3 regions of the Serratia nevei genome follow, and region 2 is predicted to be linked to each of the others. Evidence: predicted binding sites of a transcription regulator. Region 2 holds the regulator's gene; each other region holds the start of a gene.
The links. The regulator PurR, encoded in region 2, represses purine synthesis genes. The targets are predictions, from matches to a motif close to CANGCAAACGTTTGCNTG.
Positions count from the first base shown of each region.

Region 1: the regulator PurR is predicted to act here: its motif matches at 5,634-5,651, upstream of V8N38_RS08535 (amino acid aminotransferase).
Region 3: the regulator PurR is predicted to act here: its motif matches at 5,331-5,348, upstream of cvpA (colicin V production protein).

Region 1 covers NZ_CP149940.1:1,809,473-1,820,325, reverse strand. Annotated here, with positions in the region: gene V8N38_RS08555 (GGDEF domain-containing protein) at 1-970, shown strand, start outside; gene pncB (nicotinate phosphoribosyltransferase) at 1,226-2,431, shown strand; gene asnS (asparagine--tRNA ligase) at 2,645-4,045, shown strand; gene ompC (porin OmpC) at 4,347-5,471, shown strand; gene V8N38_RS08535 (amino acid aminotransferase) at 5,717-6,907, shown strand; gene V8N38_RS08530 (MBL fold metallo-hydrolase) at 6,980-7,627, opposite strand; gene V8N38_RS08525 (YcbK family protein) at 7,692-8,240, opposite strand; gene ldtD (L,D-transpeptidase) at 8,421-10,229, opposite strand; gene mukB (chromosome partition protein MukB) at 10,450-10,853, opposite strand, start outside.
Region 2 covers NZ_CP149940.1:2,318,495-2,329,347, forward strand. Annotated here, with positions in the region: gene V8N38_RS11195 (riboflavin synthase) at 1-67, shown strand, start outside; gene V8N38_RS11200 (I78 family peptidase inhibitor) at 122-415, shown strand; gene cfa (cyclopropane fatty acyl phospholipid synthase) at 488-1,639, opposite strand; gene punC (purine nucleoside transporter PunC) at 1,983-3,194, opposite strand; gene punR (DNA-binding transcriptional activator PunR) at 3,318-4,262, shown strand; gene purR (HTH-type transcriptional repressor PurR) at 4,259-5,284, opposite strand; gene V8N38_RS11225 (YnhF family membrane protein) at 5,609-5,698, shown strand; gene sodB (superoxide dismutase [Fe]) at 5,760-6,338, opposite strand; gene V8N38_RS11235 (C40 family peptidase) at 6,538-7,356, opposite strand; gene V8N38_RS11240 (Grx4 family monothiol glutaredoxin) at 7,772-8,119, shown strand; gene rnt (ribonuclease T) at 8,187-8,870, opposite strand; gene gloA (lactoylglutathione lyase) at 8,949-9,356, opposite strand; gene V8N38_RS11255 (alkene reductase) at 9,695-10,798, opposite strand.
Region 3 covers NZ_CP149940.1:3,676,432-3,687,284, forward strand. Annotated here, with positions in the region: gene V8N38_RS17680 (ABC transporter permease) at 1-678, opposite strand, end outside; gene V8N38_RS17685 (histidine ABC transporter permease HisQ) at 675-1,361, opposite strand; gene hisJ (histidine ABC transporter substrate-binding protein HisJ) at 1,444-2,226, opposite strand; gene V8N38_RS17695 (UbiX family flavin prenyltransferase) at 2,530-3,102, opposite strand; gene purF (amidophosphoribosyltransferase) at 3,234-4,751, opposite strand; gene cvpA (colicin V production protein) at 4,773-5,273, opposite strand; gene dedD (cell division protein DedD) at 5,508-6,224, opposite strand; gene folC (bifunctional tetrahydrofolate synthase/dihydrofolate synthase) at 6,225-7,490, opposite strand; gene accD (acetyl-CoA carboxylase, carboxyltransferase subunit beta) at 7,682-8,590, opposite strand; gene V8N38_RS17725 (DedA family protein) at 8,823-9,485, opposite strand; gene truA (tRNA pseudouridine(38-40) synthase TruA) at 9,564-10,385, opposite strand; gene V8N38_RS17735 (aspartate-semialdehyde dehydrogenase) at 10,385-10,853, opposite strand, start outside.

The sequences.
Region 1 (10,853 bases), 510 kb from region 2:
CACCCTGGTGTCGGCCGAACGTCTCAAGCTGATCACCGATGGGTTATACACCGCCATCAATACTCAAAAACCCTATCCCGCAGCGCTTATTTCGCGCTATGTCGACGAGCTGAGCGGGCTTTCGCAGGCGCTGTATCAACGCAGCTTCGAGCTGGAAACCGTCGCTTCGCGTCACAAAATTTACGATAGCCAGACCACCATTTACGGCATGATCGCGCTCGCCGGCCTGGTGGTGTTGCTGTTCATTTTGCCGGCGCTGGTGTTCTGCACCAACATCAACCGTTGGCTGACCAAGACTCACAACAATATCGTTCGGCTGTCCCGCGGCGAGATGAATATCGATCGCAACGACGCTTTCTACAGCCGGGAACTGATCGCCATCAGCGACGCCATTCAGCAGCTCAGGCAATACCAGCTGGACAAGGTCTCGCTGGAAAGTGAGAAGCAACTGTTGATTAAAGAGCTCGAGGCCTCTTCCTTCCTCGATCCGCTCACCAATATTTATAACCGCCGTAAATTCTTCCTTGAATGCCAGCTGCTGGGTGACAGCAGCTATCCACAGGCCTTTTGCCTGATCGATATCGACAATTTCAAACAGCTCAACGACAGCTATGGCCACGACGTAGGTGACCAGGCGCTGGTGGCATTCGGCCACCTGCTGCAACGCGCGTTCCGCGCCAGCGACATTTTCTGCCGCTACGGCGGCGAAGAGTTCGCGGTGCTGCTGGGCAACTGTTCGTTGGACAACGCGCGGGACATCATGGAGCAATTGCGCACCCGTACTCATCGCCTGACGCTAAATCTGACCGACGGACGGCAAGTGCGTTTCACCACCAGCTGCGGCATTGCGCCGGTCAACGCGTTCACCGCGCTGCAGGCGGCGATCAAACAGGCGGACGAAGCGCTCTATTTTTGCAAAAAGAACGGCAAGGATCGGGTCAGCGTACACACTCAGATCGGGTTTATCTGATTCGCTGTTTAAAATAATTAACATTATAATTTTTATGACTAATTAGGCTAAGTCATTCACCTTACAGGCATATCTGGCTTTTTTTCTTCCCCGCCGCCGCTAGGCCGCCATAAAGGCACGTTTAATCCTCGACCCGCTTTGGTGATTTATGGTGTGATGCAGCTTCAATAACAGGATAATCCGGGTATACTCCACCCCCACTTTTATGATTATCCGGATTTGGACACGCGCCTGACGAGGATGCTGTAACGCGCTATGACTCAATACGCTTCCCCGATTTTGACATCACTGCTTGATACCGATGCTTATAAGCTTCATATGCAGCAAGCAGTGTTCCATCGCTATCCCGCGATCAGCGTGGCGGCGGAATTCCGCTGCCGCGGCGACGAACTGCTGGGCGAATATGCCGACGAGATCCGCGCGCAGGTGGCGCTGATGAGCCGGCTGGCACTGACCGACGCCGAATTCGCTTATCTCTCGGGCCTGCCTTTCTTCCGTCAGGATTATCTGAACTGGCTGCGGACGTTCCGCTACGATCCGCAGCAGGTGATCGTCGAGAACCGCGACGGCAAGCTGCACATCCGCATCGCCGGGCCGTGGCGCGAAGTGATCATGTGGGAAGTGCCGCTGCTGGCGGTGATCAGCGAAGTGGTGCATCGCCGCCGCTCTGCGCAGGTGACGCCGGAACAGGCGGTGGCACATCTGCAGACCAAGCTGGCGCAGTTCAAGACGCTGGCGGGCGATCTGGACCTTTCGCGCTTCAAGCTGATGGACTTCGGCACTCGTCGCCGTTTCTCTCAGGGCGTTCAGCAGGCCATCGTCAGCACCTTGCAGGCCGAATTCCCGTACCTGTCGGGCACCAGCAATTACGATCTGGCTCACCAGCTCGGCCTGGCGCCGGTCGGCACGCAGGCGCATGAATGGTTCCAGGCGCACCAGCAGATAAGCCCGGTGCTGGCCAACAGCCAGCGCGCCGCATTGCAAGCCTGGCTGGATGAATACCCGGACCAGCTTGGCATCGCGCTTACCGACTGCATCACCATGGATGCCTTCCTGCGCGACTTCGGCCCTCAGTTCGCCGAGCGTTATCAGGGGCTGCGCCACGATTCGGGCGATCCCGTCGAGTGGGGTGAAAAGGCCATTGCCCACTACGAGAAACTGGGCATCGACCCGATGAGCAAAACGCTGGTGTTCTCGGACAACCTGGATCTGGACAAAGCGCTGGCGCTCTACCGCCACTTCTATCAACGCATCAACCTCGGATTCGGCATCGGCACGCGCCTGACCTGCGATATTCCCGGCGTCAAGCCGCTGAATATCGTGATCAAACTGGTCGAGTGCAAAGGCAAACCGGTGGCCAAGCTCTCCGACAGCCCCGGCAAAACCATTTGTCAGGATCAGGCGTTCGTCAGGGCCCTGCGCAAAGCCTTCGATCTGCCGCTGGTGAAGAAAGCCAGCTGATCCTTCTTTATATAGAGAGAAAGCCGGCCCGGTTCACGCGCCGGCTTTTTTGTTTTTATCCCGAACGCCCTCTTTTCAGCCAGCCGCGATAAATGTTGCGCCAATCCGATGATTTCTGCTTGTGCTCTGCACCGCGGCAAGTAACATAGCCATTACCCCCATATTCTTGGGTTGTAAGCTATTTCTAAACCAAATTATTAAAGAGAGAAATCTATGAGCGTAGTGCCTGTAGTCGACGTACTGCAAGGTCGTGCTGCGGTTGACAGTGAAGTCACCGTACGCGGCTGGGTACGTACCCGGAGAGATTCAAAAGCTGGTATCTCCTTCCTGGCCGTCTATGACGGTTCCTGCTTTGATCCGTTACAGGCCGTCGTTAATAATTCTCTGCCGAATTATCAGGATGAAGTACTGCACCTGACCACCGGTTGCTCAGTTGAAGTGACCGGTAAGGTCGTCGCCTCACCGGGCGAAGGCCAGAGCTTCGAACTGCAGGCCACCGCGATCAAAGTGGTCGGCTGGGTCGACGATCCAGACACCTACCCGATGGCGGCCAAGCGCCACAGCATCGAATACCTGCGCGAAGTGGCTCACCTGCGCCCGCGCACCAACCTGATCGGCGCCGTGGCGCGCGTGCGTCATACCCTGGCGCAGGCGATCCACCGCTTCTTCCATGAAAACGGCTATTTCTGGGTGTCCACCCCGCTGATCACCGCTTCCGATACCGAAGGCGCCGGCGAGATGTTCCGCGTGTCCACGCTGGATCTGGAAAACCTGCCGCGCACCGACAAGGGCACCGTCGACTTCAGCGAAGACTTCTTCGGTAAAGAAGCCTTCCTTACCGTTTCCGGACAGCTGAACGGCGAAACCTACGCCTGTGCGCTGTCCAAGGTTTACACCTTCGGCCCAACCTTCCGCGCCGAAAACTCCAACACCAGCCGCCACCTGGCGGAATTCTGGATGATCGAGCCGGAAGTGGCCTTCGCGACGCTGGACGACGTTGCCGGCCTGGCCGAAAGTATGTTGAAGTATGTGTTCCAGGCGGTGCTGGATGAACGTGCCGATGACCTGAAATTCTTCGCCGAGCGCGTGGATAAAGACGCAATCTCTCGTCTGGAGCGTTTCGTTTCTTCCGATTTCGCGCAGGTGGACTACACCGACGCCATCGAGATCCTGCTGGCCTCGGGCCAAACCTTCGAAAACCCGGTTTCCTGGGGCATCGATCTCTCTTCCGAGCATGAACGTTACCTGGCTGAGAAACACTTCCAGGCGCCGGTGGTGGTGAAAAACTACCCGAAAGACATCAAAGCGTTCTATATGCGCATGAACGAAGACGGCAAAACCGTCGCGGCCATGGACGTTCTGGCACCGGGCATCGGCGAAATCATCGGCGGCTCGCAGCGTGAAGAACGCCTCGACGTGCTCGATCAGCGTCTGGAAGAGATGGGGCTGAATAAAGAAGACTACTGGTGGTATCGCGATCTGCGCCGCTACGGCACCGTGCCGCATTCCGGTTTCGGCCTGGGCTTTGAACGTTTAATCGCCTATGTCACCGGCGTGCAAAACGTGCGCGATGTGATTCCATTCCCGCGCACGCCACGTAACGCAAGCTTCTAATTTATACGATCAAACGTTTTTTAAACGATTTCGTTACAAAACAAAGGCCAGCATCGCTGGCCTTTCGCATTTTTTAATATTGACGCACGTCACAAAGTTCCCTAAAAATTACATTTAGTTACACATACTTTCTTTTTGCAACCTGATTGGGACATTGGTATCATTTTCGTCCTAGATTAACCCGCCTGTGAATGGAACACTGCGTTCAGACACAGGACGACACCAATCTATCAACAATAGTTCCCAAAGAATTATTGGCGGCAGTGGCAAAGGTGTCCGAATAACACCAATGAGGGTAATAATGATGAAGCGCAACATTCTTGCAGTGGTTATCCCGGCTCTGTTGGCTGCTGGTGCAGCAAACGCAGCTGAAATCTACAACAAAGACGGCAACAAGCTGGATCTGTACGGCAAAGTTGACGGTCTGCACTACTTCTCCAAAGACAAAGGTAATGACGGCGATCAGACCTATGTTCGTTTTGGCTTCAAAGGTGAAACTCAGATTACTGACCAACTGACCGGTTACGGCCAGTGGGAATACAACGTTCAGTCCAACCACTCCGAGTCTCAGGGCACCGAAGGCACCAAAACCCGTCTGGGCTTTGCCGGTCTGAAATTCGCTGACTACGGCTCCTTCGACTACGGCCGTAACTACGGCGTACTGTACGACGTGGAAGGCTGGACCGATATGCTGCCAGAGTTCGGTGGCGATACCTACACCTACACCGACAACTTCATGACTGGCCGTACCAACGGCGTTGCGACCTATCGTAACAACAACTTCTTCGGTCTGGTTGACGGCCTGAACTTTGCTCTGCAATACCAGGGCAAGAACCAGAACGACGGTCGTGACGTTAAGAAACAGAACGGCGACGGCTGGGGTATCTCCTCTACTTATGACATCGGCGAAGGCGTAAGCTTCGGCGCTGCATACGCTTCTTCCAACCGTACCGACGATCAGAAACTGCGTTCCAACGAGCGTGGCGACAAGGCTGACGCATGGACCGTGGGCGCGAAATACGACGCCAACAACGTTTACCTGGCGGCCATGTATGCAGAAACCCGTAACATGACTCCATTCGGCGGCGGTGACTTCACTAACACCTGTGCTGCTTCTGAAAAATGCGGCGGCTTCGCCAGCAAAACTCAGAACTTCGAAGTGACTGCTCAGTACCAGTTCGACTTCGGTCTGCGTCCAGAAGTGTCTTACCTGCAGTCTAAAGGTAAAAACCTGAACGTCCCAGGCGCGGGTTCTGACCAGGATCTGGTTAAATATGTTTCTGTTGGTACCACTTACTACTTCAACAAAAACATGTCCACCTACGTTGATTACAAAATCAACCTGCTGGATGACAACGCGTTCACCAAAGCAACCGGCACCGCTACTGACGATATCGTAGCTGTTGGTCTGGTGTACCAGTTCTAAGTTGTCTCGCTTAACGGCGGTTTACCGTCGGCTAAGTTAAAAAAACAGGGCCTCGGCCCTGTTTTTGTTTGTGTCAGCCGGTAACTTTTTATCCTGCCAATTTCTCCTTCCCCATCATTTTTTCTGCCTAATACTCCCCCTTCGCAAGATCGCGGTGTTTTTGTCGCAAACGGTTGGCAAAGCCGGTAACTGGCGTTACCCTGATGCTTCTGTCTGCTTAACTCCGAGATTTGGAAGCACCTGACATGTTTGAAAAAATCACCGCCGCACCCGCCGACCCGATCCTGGGCCTGACCGACATTTTCCGCGCCGACGCCCGCCCGAATAAAATCAATTTAGGGATTGGCGTTTATAAAGACGAAACCGGTAAAACCCCGGTGCTGACCAGCGTAAAAAAAGCTGAGCAGTATCTGCTGGAAAATGAGACCACCAAAAACTATCTCGGTATTGAAGGCATCCCGGCGTTCGCCAGCTGCACGCAAGCGCTGTTGTTCGGCAAAGAGAGCCCGATCATCGCCGATCGTCGCGCGCGCACCGCACAGACGCCAGGCGGCACCGGCGGCCTGCGCGTGGCGGCAGACTTTATCGCTAACCAGACCAGCGCCAAACGCATCTGGATCAGCAACCCAAGCTGGCCGAACCACAAGAACGTCTTTAGCGCCGTGGGCCTGGAAGTGCTGGAATACGCCTACTACGACGCCGCCAACCACGCGTTGGATTTCGACGGCCTGCTGAACAGCCTGAAACAGGCGCAGGCCGGCGATGTGGTGCTGTTCCACGGCTGTTGCCATAACCCGACCGGTATCGATCCAACGGCGGAGCAGTGGGCGCAGCTGGCCGAACTTTCCGTCGCCAACGGCTGGCTGCCGCTGTTCGACTTCGCTTATCAGGGCTTCGCCAATGGACTGGAAGAGGATGCGCAGGGCCTGCGTATTTTCGCCGCCAAACATAAAGAGCTGATCGTCGCCAGTTCCTACTCGAAAAACTTCGGTCTGTACAATGAGCGCGTCGGCGCTTGCACCATTGTGGCTGCCGATGCCGAAACCGCCGACCGCGCCTTTAGCCAGGTGAAAGCGGCGATTCGCGCCAACTACTCCAACCCGCCGTCACACGGCGCCGCCGTGGTCGCTACCATTCTGGGCAACGACGCTCTGCGCGCGATGTGGGAGCAGGAACTGACCGATATGCGCCAGCGTATTCACCGCATGCGTCAGCTGTTCGTGAATACTCTGCAGGAGAAAGGCGCGCAGCAGGACTTCAGCTTCATCATCCAGCAGAACGGCATGTTCTCGTTCAGCGGCCTGACCAAAGAACAGGTGCTGCGTCTGCGTGAAGAGTTCGGCGTCTACGCCGTGAACTCAGGCCGGGTGAACGTGGCCGGCATGACGCCGGACAACATGGCGCCGCTGTGTGAAGCCATCGTCGCCGTGCTCTAAAAGCATCGACGCAGGTCATAAAAAAAGGGGCGCTCTATGCGCCCCTTGATTTTTCCTGCCGGGAAATAATCGTTACCACACCGCCGGCTCTTCGCGCAGGAACGGGTTGGTCTGGCGCTCGTGGCCGAAGGTCGACATCGGGCCATGGCCGGGAATAAAGCGCATGTCGTCGCCCAACGGCAGCAGTTTGGTACGAATAGAGGCAATCAGCGCCTGATGGTCACCGCGCGGGAAGTCGCTGCGCCCCACGCCGCCGTTAAACAGCACGTCGCCCACCAGCGCCAAACGCGCCTGCTCATTGATAAAGACGATGTGGCCCGGCGTATGCCCAGGACAGTGCAGCACCTTGAGCGTCATCTCGCCCACCTGCATCTCATCGCCTTCCAACAGCCAGCGGGTCGGCGTCAGCGGCGCGCACTCTTCCAGTCCAAACATCCGACTCTGCGCCGGCAAACCGTCCAGCCAAAACGCGTCTTCTTTATCCGGGCCGTAGATCGGCACCTGATAATGGTCCGCCAGCTCCGCCGCCGCACCGACGTGATCCAAATGACCGTGCGTCAGCAGAATCTGAGTGATCGTCACCCCCTGCCGCGCGACTTCCGCTTTGATTTTCTCCGCTTCACCGCCGGGATCGACCAACGCCGCCTGCTGCGTGTTTTCGCACCAAATCAGGCTGCAATTCTGGCTAAAGGCGGTAACGGGAATAAGATGGTATTTCATAAGGCTCCAACGACAATAACGCCGCATCCGCAAGGGGCGGCGTTATTCACTGATGGCACAGCGATTACCAGGTCCGAACCGGGCCGGTATCGATGTGTACGAAGTTGCTACGTGGGTAATATCCTACACCACCGGCGCGCATTTTTAACGCCGCTTTACGGATATTACTCAATTGGATGCCTTCGATATGGAAATCCATCGCCTGGCCTTTGGTGTGGTAGCTGTGCTTGGCCACGCCGCGGCTATGCGCACGCAGTTCGTTGTTGGTATCTACGGAACGGTATCCGGAGATCAGCTGCACCGGCTTGCTGGTGCCCAGCAGCCCCTGCAGGCGATAGAGGTGATCAAACAAGCGGGGATCGATCGATTTAACCTTGTTGGCGCGATAATCGCGGAACAGATGATTTAGCCGCACCAACTCTTCTTTATTGTAACCTTTGCCGTCAAAGAACTCGGCTTTAATAGATTCACCGGTATTCAGGTTATTCAGCACTAAAATACGCGGCCGAGCGGTGGAAAGACTGGCAAACGCCTGCCCTGGAAGCAGCGCTATGCCCATAGCGGCGCCACCTAGCGCCAGCCATTTACGGCGGTGATGATCAATTTTGTCCATGACTCTGTTAAACCCGGCAAGAATGTCAAAATAAATGCACAAAGCAGCGCACTGTCCGAACCATAACCGCCTGCGTATGCTGAGTCAACCCGCGATACGCCTAGGTTTACAGGCCCCCGGCGACGAGGGCCTGCGGTATAGCCAAACATTCTGACCGTTATTTATTTATAATTACTGCATTTACTGCATTAATTTTTTGGCCTGAGCCAAAATTTGTGCGCCCGATCGCACCGTATTATCATAATTGTAAATATCTGTACGGAATTGCGGTTGGCCGTCATCCGAAACCCAGGCGGTCAGATAATACAGTTTTACGGGAATACGCTGGCGAATATTCACATAAGTGGTATTCCCCTCTTTCAGCGTGGAAGACACGCGGCTGTTGTTCCAGCCTGCGTCCTGCAGCAGCATATTCGCCAAATCGGAAGCCTTGTTCACCCGCACGCAGCCGGAGCTGAGCGCACGGATATCTTTCTGGAACAGGCTGTGGTTCGGGGTATCGTGCAGGTAGATGGCGTCCGAGCTCGGCATATTGAACTTGAAGCGCCCCAGCGAGTTGGTGGCACCCGGCGCCTGACGGACGCGATACGGGAAATTGCGCGCAGAAACCATGCTCCAGTCGATCATCGCCGGGTTGATCACTTCCGCATCGTTGCTCCAACCCGACAGCACCGTATAGCCGTGTTTCTGGAAGTAATTACCGTCGCGCATCGCCTTCGGCACAATGTCCTCGCGCACCAGCGTGGTCGGCACGTTCCACGGCGGGTTGACCACCACGTTGTTCAACGCGCTGCTCATCAGCGGCGTCTTACGGCTCGGCCGCCCGACGATAACGCGGGAAGACAGCACTTCATTGCCGTTCTGGTAGTAGGTCAGCGAGTAGTTGGGAATGTTCACCATAATGCCGGTGCCGACATGCCCCGGTAAAATTCGCAGGCGTTGTATATTCAGCGCCAGCAGCGCGGCGCGGGTTTTCGGTGACACGTTGAGCCACTCACGGGTGCGCACGCCGATCACGCCGTCCGCCGTCAACCCCTGCCATTTCTGGAAGCGCTTGACGCCCTCCACCAGCTCATTGGTATAAAGATTGTCGCTCACCACGCTGCCAATCTGCGGCGGCGTCTGCTCCGCAGTCAACTCCGTTACCGGCGCCGCCGATGGGCTGACCGTCACGCGGCTTTTCTCTTCGTCTACCGTCAGCCCGCCGTCGTCGGGCTCATTGCTCTTCGCCGAAACCACCGCCGGTTCCGGCTCCGCTTCCGGCGCCGAGGCGGCCAGCATGCCGGTACGCGTCAGGATCTCACGCAGCGCCGGGATATCGTTGCTCATTTGGCCTGGGCGCAGGCTCGGGCCGCTGCCCACCTGTGGCCACGGACGATTGTCCGCCAGCATGTCGCGCAGCGCCTGATGCATCTTGGCGTATTGCGGATGTTGCGGCGCGAGCGAATTCACATAGCTCAGGGTACGCGCCTGGCGCACCGCCAGCTGCCATTGGTTGATCACCGCGGTGGGCGGCAAGCCAAGCTTGTAGGGAATATTGCTGTACAGCCAGTTGTTGCCGTTGGCACCGATGGCAGAGACGAACTGCAAATAGCCCAGCATCGCATCGGACAGCACCGCATCGCGGCCCGCTTCACTGAGCGCCGGATCGGTCAACATCTTCACCCATTGGGTAAACTGCGGCTGCACGCCGGACATCGCCAGTTCGGCCAGCTGCTGCTGAAACTGCTGAACGGCTTCGCGATCCTGCCACATCGGCTGCATGTGATTCGCCGCATACAGCGGTGCCAGCGTGGAAAGGTAGTGCAAATCCATGCCGCGCGGCAACGCGGCCAGCAGCTCAGAACGGCTCTGCGCAACGGACATGCCTGCTGATGCCACCGGCAACGCCGTAACGGTAGCCGATGCGGAAAACGACGACACAAGACTACAGGCGATAGCGCCACTCAGCGCCAAACGTCGTAGAGAGTTTCCCTTTTTAAGCAACATCCCTTGCCCCCTGTATGCTCACAAAAAAAACGTCAAAAACTGCATATAGTTTCAGTATACAAACAGAAAGGCCGTTTCGCCCTGCGGGCGTCGAATAACTGTTTATGTGATTAAACTAACCGCTTTTCAACGGATAAAAAAGCAGGACTATCATCCACGCGCACAAAAAAATAGCCACCCTGCGGCGGCTATTTTCGGATTTTTAGGGCGTTTTTCTGCGTTACGGCGTTTCAACCGGCGCAGTACCCAGCGCCGGCGGCTCGCCGGCGAAACCGCGCAGCCCCACCACGTGCACATGCTCGTGGTTCTGGAACACTTTACGCACCAGTTTATAGGTGGTGCCCTTCTCCGGACTGATGTTTTCCGGCGCCGCGATGATCAGCTGCATCTCCAGACGGTCGCACAGTTCGAACAGCGTAGCGATCGACTTGGCATCCAGACGCGCCGCTTCATCGAGGAACAGCAGGCGACACGGCGAGATGTCTTTACCGCGCAGGCGGCGGGATTCTTCTTCCCAGCTCTGCACCACCATCACCAGGATTGACATCCCGGTACCGATGGCTTCACCGGTAGACAACGCGCCGCTTTCCGCACGCAGCCAGCCGTCGGAGCCACGGTATACCT
Region 2 (10,853 bases):
CGAGCGCGTGCTGGCCAACCGGGAAGCGACGCTGGCGGCGGCGATGGCGCCGGCGCACAAAGACTGACAGCGATTCTGGCGTTGCCGCCGGTATCGAATCATAAGCAGAGAGGAGAAACGCGTGAAGTTTTATGGGAAAACGTTGTTGTTAACCGCGTTGCTGGCGCTGAGCGCCTGCAGCAGCTCACCTGAGCAGGGCGCCGGCGCGCAAATGGCCGATGCGGATGATACCTGCGGCGCTTCGCAGTATCAAAACTTCGTCGGTAAGCCGATGACCTCGCTGGAAGGCGTGCGGATCGACGCCAAGGTGCGCGCCATTCCGTACAACTCTGCCGTTACCATGGATTTCAACCTGCGCCGCCTGAACTTCCTTGGCGATAGCAACGATAAAATCATTCGCGTTTATTGCGGTTAACCCGCAGCGTCCGAAAGAGCAAAAAAAAGCCCCGGTGATGATGTTGCCGGGGCTTTTTTATCGGGAAAGCGTTCAGCGGGCGACGCGAATGCCGCCTTCAACGCCTTTCGGGCTGAACACTACCTGCCACAGCTGCAGATCGCGCGCCCGGAACGCGCCAGCGCAGGCGTTCAGGTAGTAGCTGAACATCCGCTCGAAGCGTTCGGAATAGCGCGGGGCAAGCTGCGGCCACGCCTGTTTGAAGCGTTCGAACCAGGCCATCAGCGTGCGATCGTAGTCGGCACCGATGTTGTGCCAGTCTTCCATCACGAAATGGCCCTCGCTGGCTTCGGCAATATGGCTCACTGAAGGCAGGCAGCCGTTCGGGAAAATGTACTTGTTGATCCACGGATCGACGTTCATATCGGTCTTGTTGGAGCCGATGGTGTGCAGCAGGAACAGGCCGTGCGGCGCCAGATTGCGTTCTACCACGTTGAAATAGGTGCGGTAGTTTTTCGGCCCGACGTGCTCGAACATGCCGACCGAGACAATGCGATCGAACTGCTGATGCAGATCGCGGTAATCCTGCAGCAGGATCTGCACATCCAGCCCGGCGCAGCGCGCCTGAGCCAGCTTCTGCTGTTCGGCAGAAATGGTTACGCCGACCACTGACACGCCGTAATGCTTCGCCGCATAGGCGGAAAGACCGCCCCAGCCGCAGCCGATGTCCAGCAGGCGCATACCTGGCTGCAGCTGCAGTTTTTCGCAGATCATCCGCAGCTTCGCTTCCTGCGCTTCCTCCAGCGTAGTAGCGTCTTTCCAGTAGCCGCAGGAATATTGCATGTAAGGATCGAGCATCAGGGTAAACAGATCGTTGCCGAGATCGTAATGTTCTTTGCCGACGATCCAGGCGCGCTTTTTCGATTGCAGGTTGGTCAGGCGCGCGGCGGCGATACGCAGGGTATCTTTCAGGTGGTGGGGGAGTTTCTTCTCCAGCCCGGCGCTGACCACGCGCTGGAAGAACATATCCAGCCGTTCGCACTCCCACCAACCGTCCATGTAGCTTTCGCCCAGGCCCAGCGACCCTTGCTGCAGGACGCGTTTAAAGAAATCGGGGTTTTTAACCTGAATATCGAAAGGGCGCGATCCGTTGATTTCAATGCCGGCCAGACCAAGCATTTCGTGCGCGATACGGTACCACTGATTGTCCTGGATGCTCAGATCTTCTATACACGATGAACTCATAGCTTCTCCATCACCTTCTTCTGACTGATGACCCGTTAGGAAACAGCTTAGACAATTTCTGCGGGTGCATACGTTTACCGGCGGAAAATAGGCCCGCGGCGTCTGATATCCGACTATGAACAGAGGAAATTTAAAGAAACGACCCGGCGCGAACGGCGCGGGATAAACGCATCCTTAAAAAAGAGTGTGACGCAAAGCGCGTACACAAGTGCTAATTGAGATATAGAGATTATAAGGTGTTACTTTACAAGGTTGTTTTTGAGTATAGGCGTGCCGAGGCGTTGACTCAACTGTAAATCGCACTCGGCACGCATATTCTTTAAGTGATTATTAAACTTGGTAATTATGACGCTGAGTTAGCATGTTCCCGCTGCGCCTTTCGCTGCGCATCGGCCGCTTTTCCCCGCTGCAGGAAATACCCCAGTGCGGCCAGGATCACCGTCGATACCATCACCGTCACCGTCGCCAACAGCGGTTGGGCAATAAACGCCGACACCAGCATGCTCGCCACAAAGCACAGCCCCAGCTGCAGCGTATTTTGCAGCGCGGCGGCTTTACCGCTGCTTTCCGGGAACGGCATCAGCGCATTCGCCACCATGATCGGGTAGCCGGCGCCGTTGACCAGCGCCATCACGCAGAACGGGATCAGCAGCGTGGTGAGCGTCGGTGCGGTCAGGGTCGCCACCAGATACAGCGCCACCATGCTGACACCATAAGCTACCAGCAGCCACGGCAGCAGGGTTTTGCCATTGATGCGCGTGAGCGCGGCGCGGCAGCCGTAGCCACCCAGCAGGAAGGCCAGCGTTTGCGGCACATAGCTCAGACCGATGTCGCTCGGGCTGTAGCCCATGTCACCGAGGATGAACGGCGAGCCGGTCAGCCAGGCGAAGAAGCCGGCCGAGCAGGCGGCGTACATGGCGACGTTGCCGCTGAACACCGGGGATTTCAACAATTGCCAGAAGCTGACGCCGTTTTTTGGCGCATCGGCGGTGGGTTGCGTTTTGGCGCGCTCTTTGAGCATCAACGTCGGCAGCAGCAGCAGCGCGGTGATCACCAACAGCGCGGCGAAGATCGCGCGCCAGCTGGCGTGGTTCAGCAACCAGGCGCCCAGCAGCGGGGCCAGCGCCGGCGACAGCGCCACCAGCGGCATAATGGTGGCGAACACGCGGTTGGCCTGGCCTTCGCGGTAACGGTCGACCACCAATGCTTGCCAGATGGCGGTGGCGGAGCAGACGCCGACGGCCTGAATAAAGCGCAGGATCCAGAGCTGCACGGCGTTTTCCACCCACAGCATGCCCAGGCAGCCGAGGGCGAACAGCGTCAGGCCGATCAATAAGACCGGTTTGCGGCCCAGACGGTCGGAGAGCGGCCCCCACAGCAGCTGCGCGAAGGCGAAGCCGGCCAGGAAGATGCTCAGGCTGGCGCTCACCGCGCCGGCGGAAATTTGCAGTTCTTCCCGCATGGCGCCGAAGGCGGGCAGGTACATATCGGTCGCCAGATAACCCAGCATGCTCAGGCCGGCGAGGTAGAACATAAAGCCAAAGGAATTTCGCATGGTATTTCTCGTTAATATTTTAATGTCGCAGGTTTTTAGCGCCGGCCAGTGTATCCGGCTGGATCTCTGCTTGTGAAACGGTAATATTTGCAAAGTGCTGTTAAAAAAATTGAAGGCAAAGCGATGTGGTCTGAATATTCTCTTGAAGTGGTCGACGCGGTGGCGCGCACCGGCAGTTTCAGCGCGGCGGCGCAGGAGCTGCACCGGGTGCCGTCGGCGGTGAGCTATACCGTACGGCAGCTGGAGCAATGGCTGGCGGTGCCGCTGTTCGAGCGGCGTCACCGCGATGTGGAGTTGACGCCGGCCGGCGCGCTGTTTATCAAGGATGCGCGAGTTGTTATCAAAAAAATGCTCGACACCCGCCGCCACTGTCAGCAGGTGGCCAACGGGTGGCGCGGCCAGCTGAATATCGCGGTGGACATCATCGTCAAACCACAGCGCAGTCGCCAACTGGTGCTGGATTTCTACCGTCATTTCCCCGACGTCGAACTGATGCTGCAACCCGAGGTGTTCAACGGCGTGTGGGATGCCTTGGTGGACGGCAGGGCGGACATGGCAATCGGCGCCACCCGTGCGGTGCCGGTCGGCGGCGGCTTCGCCTTCCGCGACATGGGCTATATGAACTGGCTGTGCGTGGTCAGCCCGCAGCACCCGCTGGCGCAACTGACAGGGCCGCTGAATGACGATCAGCTGCGGCCGTACCCTTCGCTTTGCCTGGAGGACACCTCGCGCAATCTGCCCAAGCGCGTCACCTGGACGCTGGATAACCAGCGGCGGCTGGTGGTGCCGGACTGGACTTCGGCGCTCGACTGTTTGTGCGCCGGGCTGTGCGTCGGCATGATGCCGGCACATCGGGCGCTGCCGCGGGTGCAGCGCGGTGAGCTGAAGGCGTTGCAGCTGCAGCAGCCGTTTCCCGCCAGCCCTTGCTGCCTGACCTGGCAGCAGGATAAACCCTCACCGGCGATGAGCTGGCTGCTGGCGTATCTGGGCGATGGGGAGACGCTGAACCAGGAGTGGCTGAGCGAGGCGGAACCGGAAGCCGCGCAGGCTTCCGGCGCGGGGGATTAGCGGCGGTAGTCGATGAACGGACCGTCGGCGACCGAGCGGCGTTCAATCAGCTTCGGATGCACTTCGATCACCTGCGACTCTTCGCGTTTGCTGATGATGCGATCCAGCAGCATGGTGAAGGCCATTTCGCCCAGGCGTTCTTTAGGCTGGTGAATGGTGGTCAGCGCCGGGGTGAAGTAGCGGGCGTTACGCACGTTGTCATAGCCGATCACGGAAATATCCTGCGGCACCCGCAGCCCCAGCTCGTCGGCGGCGCAGATGGCGCCCATCGCCATGATGTCGCCGCCGCAGAATACCGCGGTCGGCCGCTGCTTTTGCGACAGGATTTGGTGCATCGCCTTGTAGCCGGACTCCGGCTCGAAGTCACCCTGGACGATCCACTCTTCGCGAATGTCGATATGCGCTTCCTGCAGCGCCTTCATAAAGCCCTGGTGACGGCCGCCGCCGGTATTGCGCGACAGTTGGCCCGGAATGGCGCCGATATCGCGGTGGCCGCGCTCGATCAGGTAACGGCCGGCCAGATAGCCGCCTTCGAACGCGTTATCGATGATGGTGTCGGTGAAGTCGCCGCGCGCGGCGCCCCAGTCCATCACCACCATCGGGATATTGCGGTAGTCTTCCAGCATGCCCAGCAGCTGATCGGGGTACTCGGAGCACATGACCAGCAGGCCGTCGACGCGCTTTTGCGCCAGCATCGCCAGGTAGGCGCGCTGCTTGTCGAGATTGTTGTGCGAGTTGCACAGGATCAGGGTGTAGCCTTTGCTGTAGCAGCTGTTTTCCACCGCCTCGATCACTTCGGCAAAGTAGGGCGCTTCGCTCGAGGTGGCCAGCAGGCCGATCGACTTGGTGTGATTGACTTTCAGGCTGCGCGCCACGGCGCTCGGCGAGTAGTGCAGCTCTTTGATGGCGGCCCACACGGCCGCTTTGGTCTCTTCGGCGACGAAACGAGTCTTATTGATGACGTGCGAAACGGTGGTGGTGGAAACGCCCGCGCGTTTGGCCACATCTTTAATCGTTGCCATGTAAGGAATGACTCCTGAACTCACATGTTTACAGCATGTAAGTGTGATGTTAATCGTTTGCCTACGTAGATCCTTCTCCAGAGAAGCGAAAACTGAGTTTTTAGTGTGTTGAAGTCTTCAGCGCTTAATCAGGAGGGGCATGGATGCCGGTACGCAGTTGTGAACTGCGAATTTTGTCGCATATTGAACAAAAGTGGAAGAGGTAATCGAGATTATAAACCGGGAAATGATAACAAGATTTTATCGGCGAACTGTGGGAAAATGATTTGACGTACTAATTGTGCGCCTTTTATCCTTAGGAAAGCCCATTTTAAAGGAGTTGTCATGGATACCGAATTGAAGATGTCGCTGTTCACCACCGTCTGCGCATTGGCGGTCATTATCGCTTTCAGCTTCGTTGCCGCGTTGAACTGATTTACCCCCGGTTATAAAAAAGGCGCAGCCTGGCTGCGCCTTATCACCTCAGAACCTGCGCTTACGCCAGGTTTTCCGCTGCGAAGGTCCAGTTGACCAACGCCCAGAAGTTTTCCAGGTATTTTGGACGCGCATTGCGGTAATCGATGTAATACGCGTGTTCCCACACGTCAACGGTCAGCAGTGGTTTGTCTTCACCGGTCAGCGGGGTGGCCGCGTTGGAGGTGTTGACGATCGCCAGCGCGCCGTCCGGTTTTTTCACCAGCCAGGTCCAGCCTGCACCGAAGTTTTTCACTGCGGCATCGGTGAACTGCTCTTTGAACGCAGCGAAAGAGCCGAAGGATTTGACGATTGCCGCCGCCAGTTCGCCCTGCGGTTCACCGCCGCCCTGTGGCGACAGGCAGTGCCAGTAGAAGGTGTGGTTCCACACCTGCGCAGCGTTGTTGAACACGCCGCCGTTAGAGGTCTTGATGATCTCTTCGAGCGATTTGCCTTCGAACTCGCTGCCTTTCACCAGGTTGTTCAGGTTAACCACGTAGGTGTTGTGGTGTTTGCCGTAGTGGTATTCCAGGGTCTCGGCGGAGATGTGCGGCTCGAGCGCGTTTTTCTCATACGGTAATGCAGGTAATTCAAACGACATTGCTTCCTCCTTTACAGCGCCATTCGCTTCCCGCCGGGGCGAGAGCCGTATGGGCCGTTTTTTATTGTGGTCATTCAATCTTAACAATTTTCATCATAAAAAACAGGAGGAAAAGCGAGAAATGCGCGTGGGGAAGTGCGATGGGCGATAGCTTGAGCAGGCGGTTGCGACCGGGGCCGCAACCGCGCAGAACAGTGCATTAACGAATGGTTTTCGGCGTCACTACGCGGCGTGCGCCGATGTAGTGGTTCTGCCAATAGTCGTTGTCGAGCTGACTGATGCGGATCTCTTCACCGGTGCGCGGCGACTGGATGAACTTGCCGTTGCCGAGGTAGACGCCGACATGGTCCGCCACGCCGCGGTTGTTGATGCGGAAGAACACCAGATCGCCGCTTTCCAGTTCGCTTTTCTTGATCGGCGCCGCATCGCGCAGGTGATACATCTCGTTGGCGGTGCGCGGCATCTTGATTTTCACTACGTCTTTATAGGCGTAATAGATAAGGCCGCTGCAATCGAAGCCGGTGCGCGGCGAGCTGCCGCCCCAGCGGTAAGGTTTGCCCATCTGTCCCATCAGCTTGGCCATCGCGGTCTGCTTGGCGTGCTGGTAGCGTTTTTTGTGCGCGGGGCTGAGTTTCAACGGCTTTTCTTCACGCGCCAGTTTGGCGGTGGCCATACCGGCTTCGCGGTGGCGACCATAGCCTTTTTTATAGCCTTTTTTCGGCGGGGTGACTTTAATCTTGGCGGTTTTCTGCGCTTTGGCCTTGGGTTTGGCGCTGACGATCTTTTTCGCGCTTTTCTCGCTTTTTGCCTTGGCGGTCTTGGTTTTTTTTTCGGGGGCCGTCACTTTGGCTTTTTTGGCGGCTTTGTCCGCTTTCTTTTTTCTGCGGTCATCGGGCCGCGCTTCATTGGCATGGCTTTTACGCTGCTCGGCGGCAACACGCGCCTGTGGCGCAGCGTGCGCCAAATTGAAGAAGAGCTGCGTAAACAGCAGCGCAAAGAGCGTAAGAATTAAACGCATGTCGACGTCACCAACCTTGGCCCCGAAACGGATATCGAAAGAGTTACAGTATTCCCGAATTTCGCCATATAAAACAGCGAAGAACTCATAAATAATAATCCATATTGTGAGAAAACGTTAATGACATTTTTTTTGGTTCAAAATCAGCCTGTTGATGTATGAAAAAGCGCCAGTTGGCGGTGGAGATATAATTAATCCGCGCCGTCATCGCGACGCAATATATTAGTGAAATGGTCGGATTAAAAATGTTATTCTCGACGTATGTTTTGACCGGAATGACGTGGCCGGTGAAACGCGATCGGCGGCGGGCGAATATCCTTGCAAAAGATGGCGTTTTCTTGCGACTGTTCCAGCCGCTACAATAGCCCGCGTGATGCATGTTGTAGCCATGAAATGTGGCTTGAGGAAGCAATAAATGACGACGACACTTGAAAAAATTCAGCACCAGATCGCTGAAAACCCGATTCTGCTGTACATGAAAGGTTCGCCTAAGCTGCCGAGCTGCGGCTTCTCCGCACAGGCTGTGCAAGCGCTGTCCGCCTGCGGCGAGCGTTTCGCCTACGTGGATATTCTGCAAAACCCGGACATCCGCGCCGAGCTGCCAAAATACGCCAACTGGCCGACGTTCCCGCAGCTGTGGGTAGACGGTGAGCTGGTAGGCGGTTGCGATATCATCATCGAAATGTATCAGCGCGGCGAACTGCAGCAGCTGATCAAAGAAACTGCGGAAAAGTATAAAGCGCAGGAAGACCAACAGTCTTAATCGACAGGCTTGCGGTTATCGCGCAATGGGCGGCGCCAGTGCAAACTGGGCCGCCTTTTTTATTGGCTTATTCGGCGAGGTCGCCGGCGGGCAGCGGCCAGCCGCCGAGACGTTTCCAGCGGTTAACCAGCTCGCAAAACAGCAGGGCGGTTTGTTCGGTGTCGTACAGGGCGGAGTGCGCCTGGCTGCTGTCGAACGGCATGCCGGCGGCGATGCAGGCTTTCGCCAGCACCGTTTGGCCCAGCACCAGGCCGCTCAGCGCGGCGGTGTCGAAGGTGGCGAACGGATGGAACGGGTTGCGCTTCAGGCCGGCGCGCTCGGCCGCGGCCATCAGGAAGCTGTGATCGAAGTTGGCGTTGTGTGCCACGATAATGGCCCGGTTACAACCGCGATCCTTGAGCCCTTTGCGCACCGCTTTGAAAATGGCGTGCAGCGCGTCATATTCGCTGACCGCGCCGCGCAGCGGGTTGTGCGGATCGATGCCGTTGAACGCCAGCGCTTCCGGCTGCAGGTTGGCGCCCTCGAAAGGCTCCACGTGGAAGTGCAGGGTCTCGTCCTGCTGCAGCCAGCCGTCTTCATCCATTTTCAGCGTGACGGCGGCGATCTCCAGCAACGCATCGGTATTGGCGTTGAAGCCGGCGGTTTCAACATCTATTACTACGGGATAAAACCCACGAAAACGACCACTCAGGGCGTTAAGATCACTTTTCTCGGCCATCAGTTTCTTATCTTCATCGAATGCAGCGCGCATTATGGCAAATTTTGCGCCCGGTTGCAGGCGCTATTGCGCGGAGAATCAGCAGGGCGCAGCGCGCCCTGAAGGGGAGGCTTAGTGGCCGAGGCCCTGACCGGCATGTTTATTTTCGATCAGCTCGATTTTGTAGCCGTCCGGATCTTCGACGAAGGCGATGACCGTGGTGCCGCCTTTCACCGGGCCGGCTTCGCGGGTGACCTTGCCGCCTGCGCGGCGGATGCTGTCGCAGGTGGCGGCAACGTCGTCCACGCCCAGCGCCAGGTGGCCGAAGGCGGTGCCCATGTCGTAGCTGTCGGTGCCCCAGTTATAGGTCAGTTCGATAACCGCGCCTTCGCTTTCTTCCGTATAGCCGACGAAAGCCAGCGAGTATTTGTACTCTGGATTTTCGCTGGTGCGCAGCAGGCGCATGCCTAATACCTTGGTGTAGAAGTCGATGGCGCGTTGCAGGTCACCGACGCGGATCATGGTATGGAGTAAGCGCATAATTCCTCTGAATTGGCTGTGCCGTGGCAGACGGCGGGTGGATTGAAGCTCCAGCGAGTATAGCCTTGTCCCGCAAGGGAATTCAACGTAACGAATGAGTGACAATGTCACTTGTGGGGCTCGCGACGGTGATGTCTAAATATTGATCGAGCGTACCGATCGATACAGAGTAATTGATCTGCACAATCAATTATCTATTTCGACGGCAAGCGTGTAAAAATTGAACGGCAGTAGAGCACAACACCAGGGAACACCGGCCCGCCCCGTGCGGGCTTTTTTGCGTGCGGCGCATAAAAAAACGGCCAGGCAGTCGCATGGCCGTTTGGGATCAGGACGGGTTACTTCGCCAGAAACGGATAGTCGGTATACCCTTCGGCGCCGCCGCCGTAGAAGCTTTCCGGCTTAGGTTCGTTCAGCGGCGCGTGCTGACGGAAGCGCTCCACCAGATCCGGGTTGGCGATGTAGCTGCGGCCGAAGGCCACCGCGTCGATGAAACCTTTTTCGATCAAGGCTTCGGCTTTTTCGGCGGTGTAGGCGCCGGCGCCGACGATCACCCCTTTAAAGTGGGCGCGCACCGAGTCGCGGAAGGCGTCAGAATACGGCTTGCCGCCGGCCCAGTCCGGCTCGGAAATGTGCAGGTAGGCGATGTTGCGCTTGTTCAGCTCTTCCACCAGATACAGCGCCGCGTCTTCCTGATCTTCACCGTTGTCCAGCCCGTTGAACGGCCCCAGCGGCGAGATGCGGATGCCGATGTGCTCAGAACCCCATTCGGCGACCGCCGCGTCGACCACTTCCAGCGTCAGGCGGGTGCGATTCTCGATGCTGCCGCCGTATTGATCGGTACGTTGGTTGGAGGCCGGCGACATGAACTGATGCAGCAGATAGCCGTGGGCGGCATGCAGTTCGATGAAGTCGAAGCCGGCTTCCCGCGCGTTGGCGGTCGCCTGGCGGAAATCGTTGACGATGCCCGGGATCTCGCTGGTTTCCAGCGCGCGCGGCGTGGAGGTCGGTACGCGCACCCAGGCGCCGGTTTCATCACGCACGGTGGTGCGGGTTTCGGCGTTGATTGCCGAAGGGGCGACCGGTGCTTGCCCGCCCGGCTGCAGGCTGGCGTGGGAGATGCGGCCTACGTGCCACAGCTGCACGGCGATATGGCCGTTTTTATCATGCACTGCCTGCGTGATGTTTTTCCATGCGGCGATCTGCTCCGGCGTATGCAACCCCGGCGCACCGGCGTAGCCTTTCGCCTGGAAGGAAACCTGCGTCGCTTCGGTCACGATCAGGCCCGCGCCGGCGCGCTGTGCGTAATATTCCGCCATCAGCGGCGTAGGAATATCGCCCGGCTCGATGCTGCGCAGACGCGTCAGCGGAGCCATAAACACGCGGTTGGGCAGGGTGATGGCGCCAACCTTCAGCGGAGAGAGCAATTTTTCAGTCTTCATAGTGCATCCTGTATTTAATAGACCGGTCGTCTAGTGGTGGGCGATAAAAAACCAC
Region 3 (10,853 bases), 1.4 Mb from region 2:
TCTTTCAGCCTTGCGGAACAGGCTGATTAACACGTAGGAGATGATCAGGTACAGCACCGCCGCGATGCCGAAGGCGTAGAACGGCTGATAGGTCGCGGCGTTGATGTCGCGCGCGATCTTCAGCAGATCCGGCACGGTGGCGGTAAACGCCAGCGCGGTGGAGTGCAGCATCAGGATCACTTCGTTGCTGTAAGCCGGCAGCGCGGTGCGCAGCGCCGAAGGTAAAATGATGCAGCGATACATCTTGAAGCGCGAGAAACCGTAGGCGTTGGCGGCCTCGATTTCACCGTGCGGCACCGAGCGGATGGCCCCGGCGAAGATCTCGGTGGTATAGGCGCAGGTGTTGAGCGTCAGCGCCAGGATGGTGCAGTTGAGCCCGCTGCGGAAAAACGCGTTGAGAAACTCGCTGCCGCGCACGATCTCAAGGCTGTACATGCCGGAGTAGAACACCAGCAGCTGCACGTACAGCGGCGTACCGCGAAACACATAGGTGTAGAGCCACACCGGGAAACGCACCCAGCGGATGGAAGAGACGCGCGCCACCGCCATCGGGATCGCCAGCAGCCCGCCCATCACCACCGAGGCGATCAGCAGCCACAGCGTTACCGCCACGCCGGTGAAGCGGTAGCCGTCGCTCCACAGCAGCGACTGCCAATACTGTTGCAGGATGTCGATCATAGCTCGGCCCTCTTGACGCCCAGTGAGTAACGCCGTTCAAGCCACAGCAGCACGCCGTTGGAAACGGTAGTGAAGATCAGGTAAACCACGCCGGCCACGATGGCAAAGAAGAACGGCTGATAGGTGCCTTTCCCCGCCAGCTGCGTGGCTTTCACCACGTCGTTCAGGCCAAGGATCGACACCAGCGCCGTCGCCTTCAGGATCACCTGCCAGTTGTTGCCGATGCCCGGCAAGGCGAAACGCATCATCGCCGGGAACAGAATGCGCCGGAAGATCTGCGCGCCGCTGAAGCCGTAGGCCGTCGCCGCTTCGATCTGCCCTTTCGGCACCGCCAGATAGGCGCCGCGGAAGGTCTCGGTAAAATAAGCGCCGTAGATAAAGCCGAGGGTAATGATGCCGGCGCCGAGCGGATCGATATCGATCTGCGCGAAGCCCAGCAGCGTGGTGATATTGTTCAGCGCGATCTGCAAACCGTAAAAGATCAGCAGCATCAGCACCAGATCGGGCACGCCGCGGATCAGCGTGGTATAGGCGCCGAACAGGCCGGAGATAAAGGGGTTATGAGACAGTTTGCCACCGGCGCCGATCAGACCGATCACCACCGCCAGCACCACGGAACTGAGGGCCAGCTCCAACGTCACCAGAGCCCCCTCGAAAATCAGTTGGGAATAGCCTTGCAGCATCTACTTCACCCTGTGGTCTAGGATCCGAACCATCGGGGCCGGCGCACCGGCCCCGCAGTCACAGCATGGAACGGGAAGCGGATTACCCGCCGTAGACGTCAAAGTCGAAGTACTTTTTCGCGTATTTGTCGTAGGTGCCGTCTTTACGCATCTCGGCGAAGGCTTTGTCCAGCGCCGCTTTCAGCTCGGTATCGGTCTTGCGCAGCCCCATGCCGGTGCCGACGCCGAAGAACTTGTCATCCTTCACCGATTCGCCGGCGAACGCATAGTCTTTGCCCGGCGGCTGTTTCAGGAAGCCGTCGCTGCCCGCCACTTCATCCTGGAAGGCGGCATCGATACGGCCGGAGGCCAGGTCGGCATAAGCCAGATCCTGGTTCTGGTAAGGCACAACGGTCACCCCTTTCGGCTGCCACATGGCGTTGGCGTAGGCTTCCTGGGTGGTGCCCTGCAGCACGCCCACGCTCTTGCCTTTCAGCGCTTCGGCGGTCGGCAGCAGCTTGGAGCCCTTCGGCGCGATCAGACGCGCGTTGGCGGCATACAGCTTGTCGGTAAAGGCGATTTCCTGCTGGCGTTTTTCAGTGATGGACAGCGAAGAGATAATGGCGTCAATCTTCTTCGCCTTGAGGGATGGGATCAGCGCGTCGAAGTCGCTCTCCACGAAGGTGCATTGGGTATTGATGCGTTTGCACAGCTCTTTGGCCAAATCGATGTCAAAGCCGACCAGCTCGCCTTTGGCGTTTTTGGATTCAAACGGCGCGTATGTCGGATCGGTGCCAATCTTCAGCGTGGAAGGAATGGCGGCAAAGGCGCTGCTGGCGGCGCTCAAAGCCAGAACTAACGGCAAAATCAAAACCCGCTTTTTCATAAATTACCCTCAAATTGATTTTTTTGATGCCACTACGGGCATTACTTTCCCCACCAAATCAATTTGCAGTAATCGTGCCACATTAGGTGCTACGGGCGGAGGGAACGGCTCCGGCCTTCACAATACTGTTTCCTGGGACGATAACCGCAAAATTAAATCGGCCGGTCGGGGCCGCGCCACTGGCAACCGCGGTAAGGCGGCGCCATGAAACAGTGAGCGTGATGAAGTGGGATCATTATGGTGCATACGCCGCCCCAATTCAGTGCGGTGTTGCACAAATGTACCAATTTAGGGATAAAACTGTTAATTAGCACCCTGCCAGCGGGTGAACAGGTCGGTCGGCAGTTCGATATCAAACTGATCGATCACCCGATTGACGGTCTGATCGATGATGTCTTCCACGCTTTTCGGCTGGTGGTAAAACGCCGGCACCGGCGGCATGATCACCGCCCCCATCTCCGCCGCCTGGGTCATCAACCGCAGGTGCCCCAAATGCAGCGGCGTTTCCCGCACGCACAGCACCAAACGGCGGCGCTCTTTGAGCACCACGTCGGCGGCACGGGTCAGCAGCCCGTCGCTGTAGCTGTTGACGATGCCGGACAAGGTTTTGATCGAGCAGGGCAGGATTGCCATGCCCAGGGTCTTGAAGGAGCCGGAGGAGATGCCGGCGGCGATGTCGCGCGCGTCGTGCACCACATCGGCCAGCGCCTGCACTTCACGCAGGCTGTACGGCGTTTCCAGCGCCAGCGTCTGTCTTGCCGCGTTGCTCATCACCAAATGGGTTTCCACCTCTGCGACGTCGCGCAAAACCTGCAACAGGCGCACGCCGTAGACAGCGCCGCTGGCGCCGGAAATGCCGATGATGAGTCGTTTCATGGAAAATGGCCTCTGCCGTAAAAAGTAAGATCAGGCAGACTTTGCCGCAATGGCGAGGGATAAGCAAGTCAGAGGAGCAAGGTGCACCGCCGCAGACGCGGCGATGCACCCTGAGGGATCAACGCAGGCGGTTAGCCTTCGTTGTGCAGTTCCAGATTTTCCGCTTCGGTTTGCACCCGCAGCGCCTTGGCGTCGTCGCTGCGCAGCGACTCCAGGTATTCCAGATAGCTTTGGTCGACGTCTTTGGTCACGTAGATGCCGTTGAACACCGAGCATTCGAACTGGGTGATGTCCGGGTTCTCTTCGCGCACCGCTTCGATCAGATCGTCCAGGTCCTGGAAAATCAGCCCGTCGGCGCCGATGATCTGGCGGATTTCATCTACTTCACGCCCGTGGGCGATCAGTTCGTTGGCGCTCGGCATGTCGATGCCGTAGACGTTCGGGAAGCGCACTTCCGGCGCGGCGGAAGCCAGATACACGCGCTTGGCGCCCGCTTCGCGCGCCATCTCGACGATCTGTTCCGACGTGGTGCCGCGCACGATGGAATCATCCACCAGCAGCACGTTCTTGTCGCGGAACTCGGCGCGGTTGGCGTTCAGCTTGCGGCGCACCGACTGGCGACGCGCCTGCTGGCCCGGCATGATGAAGGTGCGGCCGACGTAGCGGTTCTTCACAAAGCCCTGGCGGTATGGCTTCTCGAGAATGCGCGCGATCTCCAGCGCGATGTCGCAGGAGGTTTCCGGAATCGGGATCACCACGTCGATGTCCAGATCTTCCCACTCGCGGGCGATCTTCTCACCCAGCTTCTGGCCCATGCGCACGCGGGCGCTGTAGACCGAGATCTTGTCCATAAAGGAGTCCGGGCGCGCGAAATAAACGTATTCGAACAGGCACGGGTTGGTTTTCGGGTTCTCCGCGCACTGGCGGGTGAACAGCTGGCCCTTGGTGGTGATGTACACCGCTTCGCCCGGCGCCACGTCGCGCAGGAACTCAAAGCCCAGGGTATCCAGCGCCACGCTCTCGGAGGCCACCATGTACTCGCTGCGGCCATCCTCCAGCGTGCGCTTGCCGATCACCAGCGGGCGAATGCCGTTCGGGTCGCGGAACGCCAGCAGGCCGTGGCCGATGATCATCGCCACGCAGGCGTAAGCGCCGCGCAGTTGCTGATGCATGGCGGCGACCGCGGTAAAGATGTTGTCGGCCTCCAGCGGGTAGTGCGGGAAGCGGTCCAGCTCGCTGGCCAGCACGTTCAGCAGGATTTCCGAGTCGGAGGTGGTGTTGACATGGCGGCGGCCGCTTTCGAACAGATTTTGGCGCAGCTCATGGGCGTTGGTCAGGTTGCCGTTGTGGGCCAGCGTAATGCCGAACGGCGAGTTGACGTAGAAAGGCTGGGCCTCAGAGGCGCTCGAGCTGCCGGCCGTCGGGTAACGCACATGGCCAATGCCCATGTTGCCCTGCAAGCGTTGCATATGGCGCGCCTCAAACACATCCTTCACCAGGCCGTTGGCTTTACGCAAACGGAACCCGTTGTGGGCGTCAATGGTGACGATGCCTGCGGCATCCTGGCCACGGTGCTGAAGCACCGTCAGCGCATCATAAATCGACTGGTTTACCGGCATGAAACCGGCGATACCGACAATACCGCACATGTTGTCTTTTCCTCATCAGCGCTACCGCCCCGGCAATTGGGTCGGCAAGAAACTCGACGTGCTCTGCAGGTAGTCAAAGAACCACCTGATGACGTAACTGAACTGGGGAATGAGCTGCGACTGTTTCCAGTCGGCGCTTTGTGAGAAGCCGGTAAAGGTGTCCAGGAAGAACAGGATCGCCGCGACGATCAACACTCCGCGCAGCGCGCCGAAGCAGATGCCCAACACGCGGTCGGTGCCCGACAACCCGGTTTTCTCTACCAGTGAGCTAATCACATAGTTAACAATAGCCCCTACGATCAAGGTCGCGATGAACAAAATCGCGATCGCGATGCCGTTTCGCACCAGTTCATCTTCAAAACGAGTGAAATAGACCGCAAGGTAAGAGTAGAAATGGCTGGCAACAAAAAACGCACATCCCCATGTCACAAGTGACAATGCTTCGCGAACAAACCCTCGGATCAGGCTCACCAGAGCCGAAAATCCAATCACCGCTATAATGACGTAATCAATCCAGACCATGAACTATTCCAATGATGAATCGCCCCTGCATCCAATTCGCGGCGAATTCTAACAGAAAAAGAAAACGTTTGCGTAGGGGATTTCCTACCACGTTACAAATAAAAAGCGGCGATCAAAAAATTCCCAATCGCCGCGCCTACATAGGTGATTTCGCCTGTAAAAGGCGCGGTTTTTCTCGCTTTCTCTCCACCACTCCTTAATTCAGGGGCGCATCGTGCTGCGCCCCCGCGGGGTTTAACGGCCGTACGGCTTCACCTGCCCGCTCAGCCCGCTGATCGAGTTCAGCGACGGCAGCGCCGCCTGCAGCTTCTGCTTGGAAGCGTCCGGGCCAACGTAGATGCGGGTGATCTGCCCCTGCACCGGCGTTGACGGCACGGTAAAGGCGCGATAGCCCGAGAGGCGCAGCGAGGCGACAATCTCGTTCGCCTTGGCGGCGTTTTTCAACGCCCCGAGCTGCACGACATAGGCTTGTCCAGCCGGCGCTTTTTCTTCCGCCGGTTTCGGCTGCGGTGCCGGTTCAGGCTTCGGCGTCGGTTCAGGTTTCGGTTCCGGCTTCGGCGCCGGCTTCGGCTTCACTTCTACCGGTTTGGTTTCTACCGGTTTCGGCTTGGGCTGCGGCACCGGTTGAGGACGCGTTTCGACCGGCGGCGGTGCCACCTGCGTCGGCTGCTGGGCAGTCTGCCGCGCCGCCTGTTGCGCCGCCGCTTCGTTGGCCGCCTGCTGCTCGACCAGCGCGCCCGCCCCTTCCGGCGGCTGTGCCGGCAGCGGCTGCGTCACCGGCGGCAGCACGTCGTTCTCTTCGACATCGCCCGCCTTCGGCACCAACGGAATGGCCGCGAATTCATCCTCGTAATGCTTCTTTTTGCCGTCCAGCAGCCCTGGCAGGATGATTACCCCCAGCGCCACCAGAATCACGGTTCCGACCAGTCGGTTCTGAAATTTACTCGCCACTCACACTCCCCGCATCTCGTCTAACGCCGCCATCACCTGCGCCACGGTGTGGAACGATCCACAGACGATCACAATATCCTGTTTATCAGCATCCTGCATAGCCTGCCGCCAGGCAGTTTCGACATCATTAAAGCGGCGCGGTTCCGTCAGATGTTGCGCCAGCTGTTCGACGCTGGCGCCACGCGGCCCGTCGAGCGGTGCGCAGTACCATTCATCCACCTGCTCGCTGAGGCAGGCCAGCGTGCCGGCGATGTCTTTGTCCGACAGCATGCCCACCACCGCGCGCACCTTGCCGCCGTCGCGCGGCAGTTTGGCCAGGCGCCCGGCCAGATAGCCGGCGGCGTGCGGGTTGTGCGCCACGTCGAGGATCAGCGTCGGCTCCCGCCGCACGATCTGGAAACGCCCCGGCAGCGTCGCCTGTTGCAGCCCGGTGAAGATCGCGCGTTCGTCGATTTCCAGCGGGGAGCAGTTCAGCGCCGCCAGCGCGGTAGCGGCGTTGGCCAGCGGTACGTTCGGCGTCGGCAGATCGGTCAGCAGCGTGTCGCCGCCCTGCCACTGCCAGCGATCGCCCTGCTCGCTGAAGCTCCAGGCTTCGCCGCGGCGATACAGCGGCGCGCCCAGCGTTTCGGCAACCTGACGAATGCTGTCCGGCATGTCGGGTTCGCCCACCACCGCCGGCTTGCCGCTGCGGAAAATGCCGGCCTTCTCGCGGCCGATGCTTTCGCGATCGTTGCCCAGCCAGTCGGTGTGATCGAGCGCGATGCTGGTGATCACCGCCACGCTCGGATCGACGATGTTGGTGGCGTCGAGACGCCCGCCCAGCCCCACTTCCAGGATCACCACGTCGAGCCGCGCCTGTTTGAACAGCTGCAGCGCCGACAGGGTGCCGAATTCGAAATAGGTCAGCGACGTTTCGCCGCGGCCGGCTTCAATGGCGGCGAACGAGCGGCTGTGCTCCGCTTCGCTCAGCTCTTCCCCCTGAATGCGCACGCGTTCGGTATAGCGCACCAGATGCGGCGAACTGTAGACGCCGACGCGCAGGCCGGCGGCCAGCAGAATGGCTTCGAGGGTACGACAGGTGGTGCCTTTGCCGTTGGTGCCGGCAACGGTGAACACCGTGGGAGCGGGGGTCAGTAAATCCAGATGCGCCGCGACGCGCTGTACGCGCTCAAGGCCGAGTTCGATCGCCTGGCTGTGCAGACGTTCCAGATAATAAAGCCACGAGCTCAATGGCGACGTGGCTTGGGGAATTTGGTGGTTTTGCATGAGTCCCATCACTGAACTTGGGTTCATTAATCCATCAGGGCACCACCCTCACCGCGGTAAAGGCGATGCGCTTCGTGACTGCCGCCAGCCTGCAAACCGCAGCGAGATGGGCTGCGGCCGGCAGGGAACGGGCATCAGCCGTCACTTAGCCACAAAGTGGCGGCTGAACCCGGGCGGGATCTGTCTTTGCCTCAGGCGTCGGCCTGCTGCTCCGGCTCAATGACCGGCGCGGCCTCATCGAAATGTGGCTGCGGCTGGTTGGTCAGCTTGGACAGAATGCTCGCCAACGTCTGGCGCATTTCCGGACGGCGAACGATCATGTCGATCGCGCCTTTTTCGATCAGGAACTCGCTGCGCTGGAAGCCCGGCGGCAATTTCTCGCGCACGGTCTGCTCGATGACGCGCGGGCCGGCAAAGCCGATCAGCGCTTTCGGCTCGGCGATGTTGATGTCGCCCAGCATCGCCAAGCTGGCAGAAACGCCGCCCATGGTCGGGTCGGTCAGCACGGAGATGTACGGCAAGCCGCGCTCCTGCATTTTGGCCAACGCCGCGCTGGTTTTCGCCATCTGCATCAGCGACATCAGCGCTTCCTGCATGCGCGCGCCGCCGCTGGCGGAGAAGCACACCAGCGGACAGTTGTCCTCCAGCGCCTGCTCAACCGCACGCACGAAGCGCGCGCCGACCACGGAAGACATCGAGCCGCCGATGAAGGCGAATTCGAAGGAGGCCGCGACGATCGGCATGCCGTACAGCGTGCCCTTCATCACCACCAGCGCGTCTTTCTCGCCGGTCGCTTTCTGTGCGGCGACCAGGCGATCTTTATAGCGCTTGGAATCCTTGAATTTCAGAACGTCTTTCGGCTCCAGATCGCTGCCCAGCTCCACTTCGCTGCCTTCGTCCAGCAGGGTATGCAGACGCGCGCGCGCGCCCATACGCATGTGGTGGTCGCACTTCGGACACACTTCCAGATTACGCTCCAGCTCGGCGCGGTAGAGAACCTGGCCGCAGCTGTCGCATTTGGTCCAGACCCCTTCAGGAATGCTCGCCTTACGGGTTTGTGTGATATTGCTCTTGTTAAGAATTCGTTCAATCCAGCTCATCGATGACCTTTCTGTTTGAACCTGGCACACGCCAGTCCGCTGTTCATGCTTTAACAATCCCCCCGAAAACACCCCAATGAAAAAATGCCCGTTCGCGGCGCGGCAAGCGCGGCGACTGAGGCATCGGCTTCAGGGTTGTTCGCAGGAACAGACCATAATGTCGCTCATTAAACCATATCGGCCCGACGCTGTGGACAAAAAACTGGTCGAACCGACAGGTTAAACAATGTTTTTACTGTTTTTGCTGGCGGGCGGCCGCGCGCTTGTGGCGCCAAATTTCAATCACGCCCGGCAGAATCGAAACGATGATGATCCCGACGATCAGCAGTTTCAGGTTCTCCTGCACCACCGGCAGATCGCCGAACAGGTAGCCAGCATAAGTGAAGAGCAGCACCCAAACCAGTGCGCCAATCACGTTGTAGGCGGCGAAGTGGCGATAGGACATATGCCCCATACCGGCGACGAACGGCGCAAAAGTACGCACGATCGGCACGAATCGCGCCAGAATAATCGTTTTCCCACCGTGTTTCTCATAGAACTGGTGCGTCTTGTCCAGATAGCTGCGGCGGAAAATTTTCGAATTCGGGTTGCTGAACAGCTTCTCGCCGAACAACCGCCCGATAGTGTAGTTCACCGCATCGCCGAGGATCGCCGCCACCACCATCAATGCCACCATGGTGTGCACGTTAAGATCGTTGGTCGGCAACGCCGCCAGCGCACCAGCGACAAACAGCAAAGAATCCCCCGGCAGGAACGGCGTCACCACCAGACCGGTTTCGCAAAACAGGATCAGGAACAGAATAGCGTAGACCCACATGCCGTATTGTGCGACCAGTTCGGCCAGGTGCACATCAATATGCAGAATGAAATCAATAATAAACTTGATGATGTCCATAAATTCTCTCATTGATGCCGGGTGTTTCAGTCACGCGGCAGAAGCACAAGGGAGCGACGCTTTCAGGCGTGCCGGCGTTTAATCGTCGGGCAAAAACAGCGGCCCCATCGGCGGCCGCGGTAGACCAAAGTGGTCAGGGTAATCCACGGCAACCAGATACAGCCCCTCGGCTCGCGCCGTCGCCGCCGCCAGGTTGCGATCTTTCAGCGCCAGCAACTCGGCCATCCAGTTCTCATCCTGATTGCCGCAGCCGATCTCCATCAGGCTGCCGACGATGTTGCGAACCATGTGATGCACGAAGGCATTCGCCTTGATATCTACCACAATATATTCGCCGTAGCGCGTAACCTTAACGTGTTTTACGCAGCGCCACGGGGTGCGCGACTGACATTGCACCGCGCGGAACGAAGTGAAGTCGTTTTCGCCCAGCAGCGCCTGCGCCGCCCGATGCATGCGATCGGCGTCCAGCGGGTGATAAAAGTGCGTCACCCCCTGTTGCAGCACCGCCGGCCGGTAGCGATGGTTGAAAATAATATAGCGGTAGCGGCGCGCGGTGGCGCTGAAACGCGCGTGAAAATCGTCGGTGACCGGGCTCACCCAACGCACCGCGATATCCGGCGGCAGATGGGTATTTACCCCCATCGTCCAGGCGGCGTCCTTGCGGCGCGCGGTGGTTTCGAAATGCACCACCTGCCCGGTGGCGTGCACCCCGGCGTCGGTACGCCCGGCGCACAGCACGCTAATCGGCGCATCCGCCACCTTGCTCAACGCCTGCTCCAGGCGTTGCTGCACGCTGGCCACTTCTTGCTGCCGCTGCCAACCGTAGTACCGGCTGCCGTCATATTCGATGCCCAGCGCAATTTTCAGCGTTGGCTGAACGGGCGAGACCACCTCAGACATCAGTACATCTGCTCCTGCACCAAACGCTCGGCGGTTTCAATAGCCATCAATGCGCCGCCGAAGCGCACATTGTCCGCCACCGTCCAGAACTGCAACAGCTCGGGGATGCCGTAATCGTTACGCAGACAACCGATGCTGAGCGCATCGCTGCCGGAGGCGTCGGTGACCTGAGTCGGGTAATCGTCCTCTTCGCTCAGTTGAATGTCCTCGATCTCTTCGAGCTCGCTGCGCGCCTCTTCGGCGGACAGCGGGCGCAGCGCTTCCAGGTGCACCACCTGCGCGTGGCCGTAAAACACCGGCGACTGAACGCAGCTCACCGAAATCGGCAGCCCTTCATCCTGCAGCACCTTGCGCACCTGATCGACGATCAGGCGTTCTTCGCGCACGCTACCCTGCTCGTCGGCAATCAGCGGCAACAGGTTGAACGCCAGCTGCTTGCCGAAAACGCCTTCCTCGGCCGGAATGCCG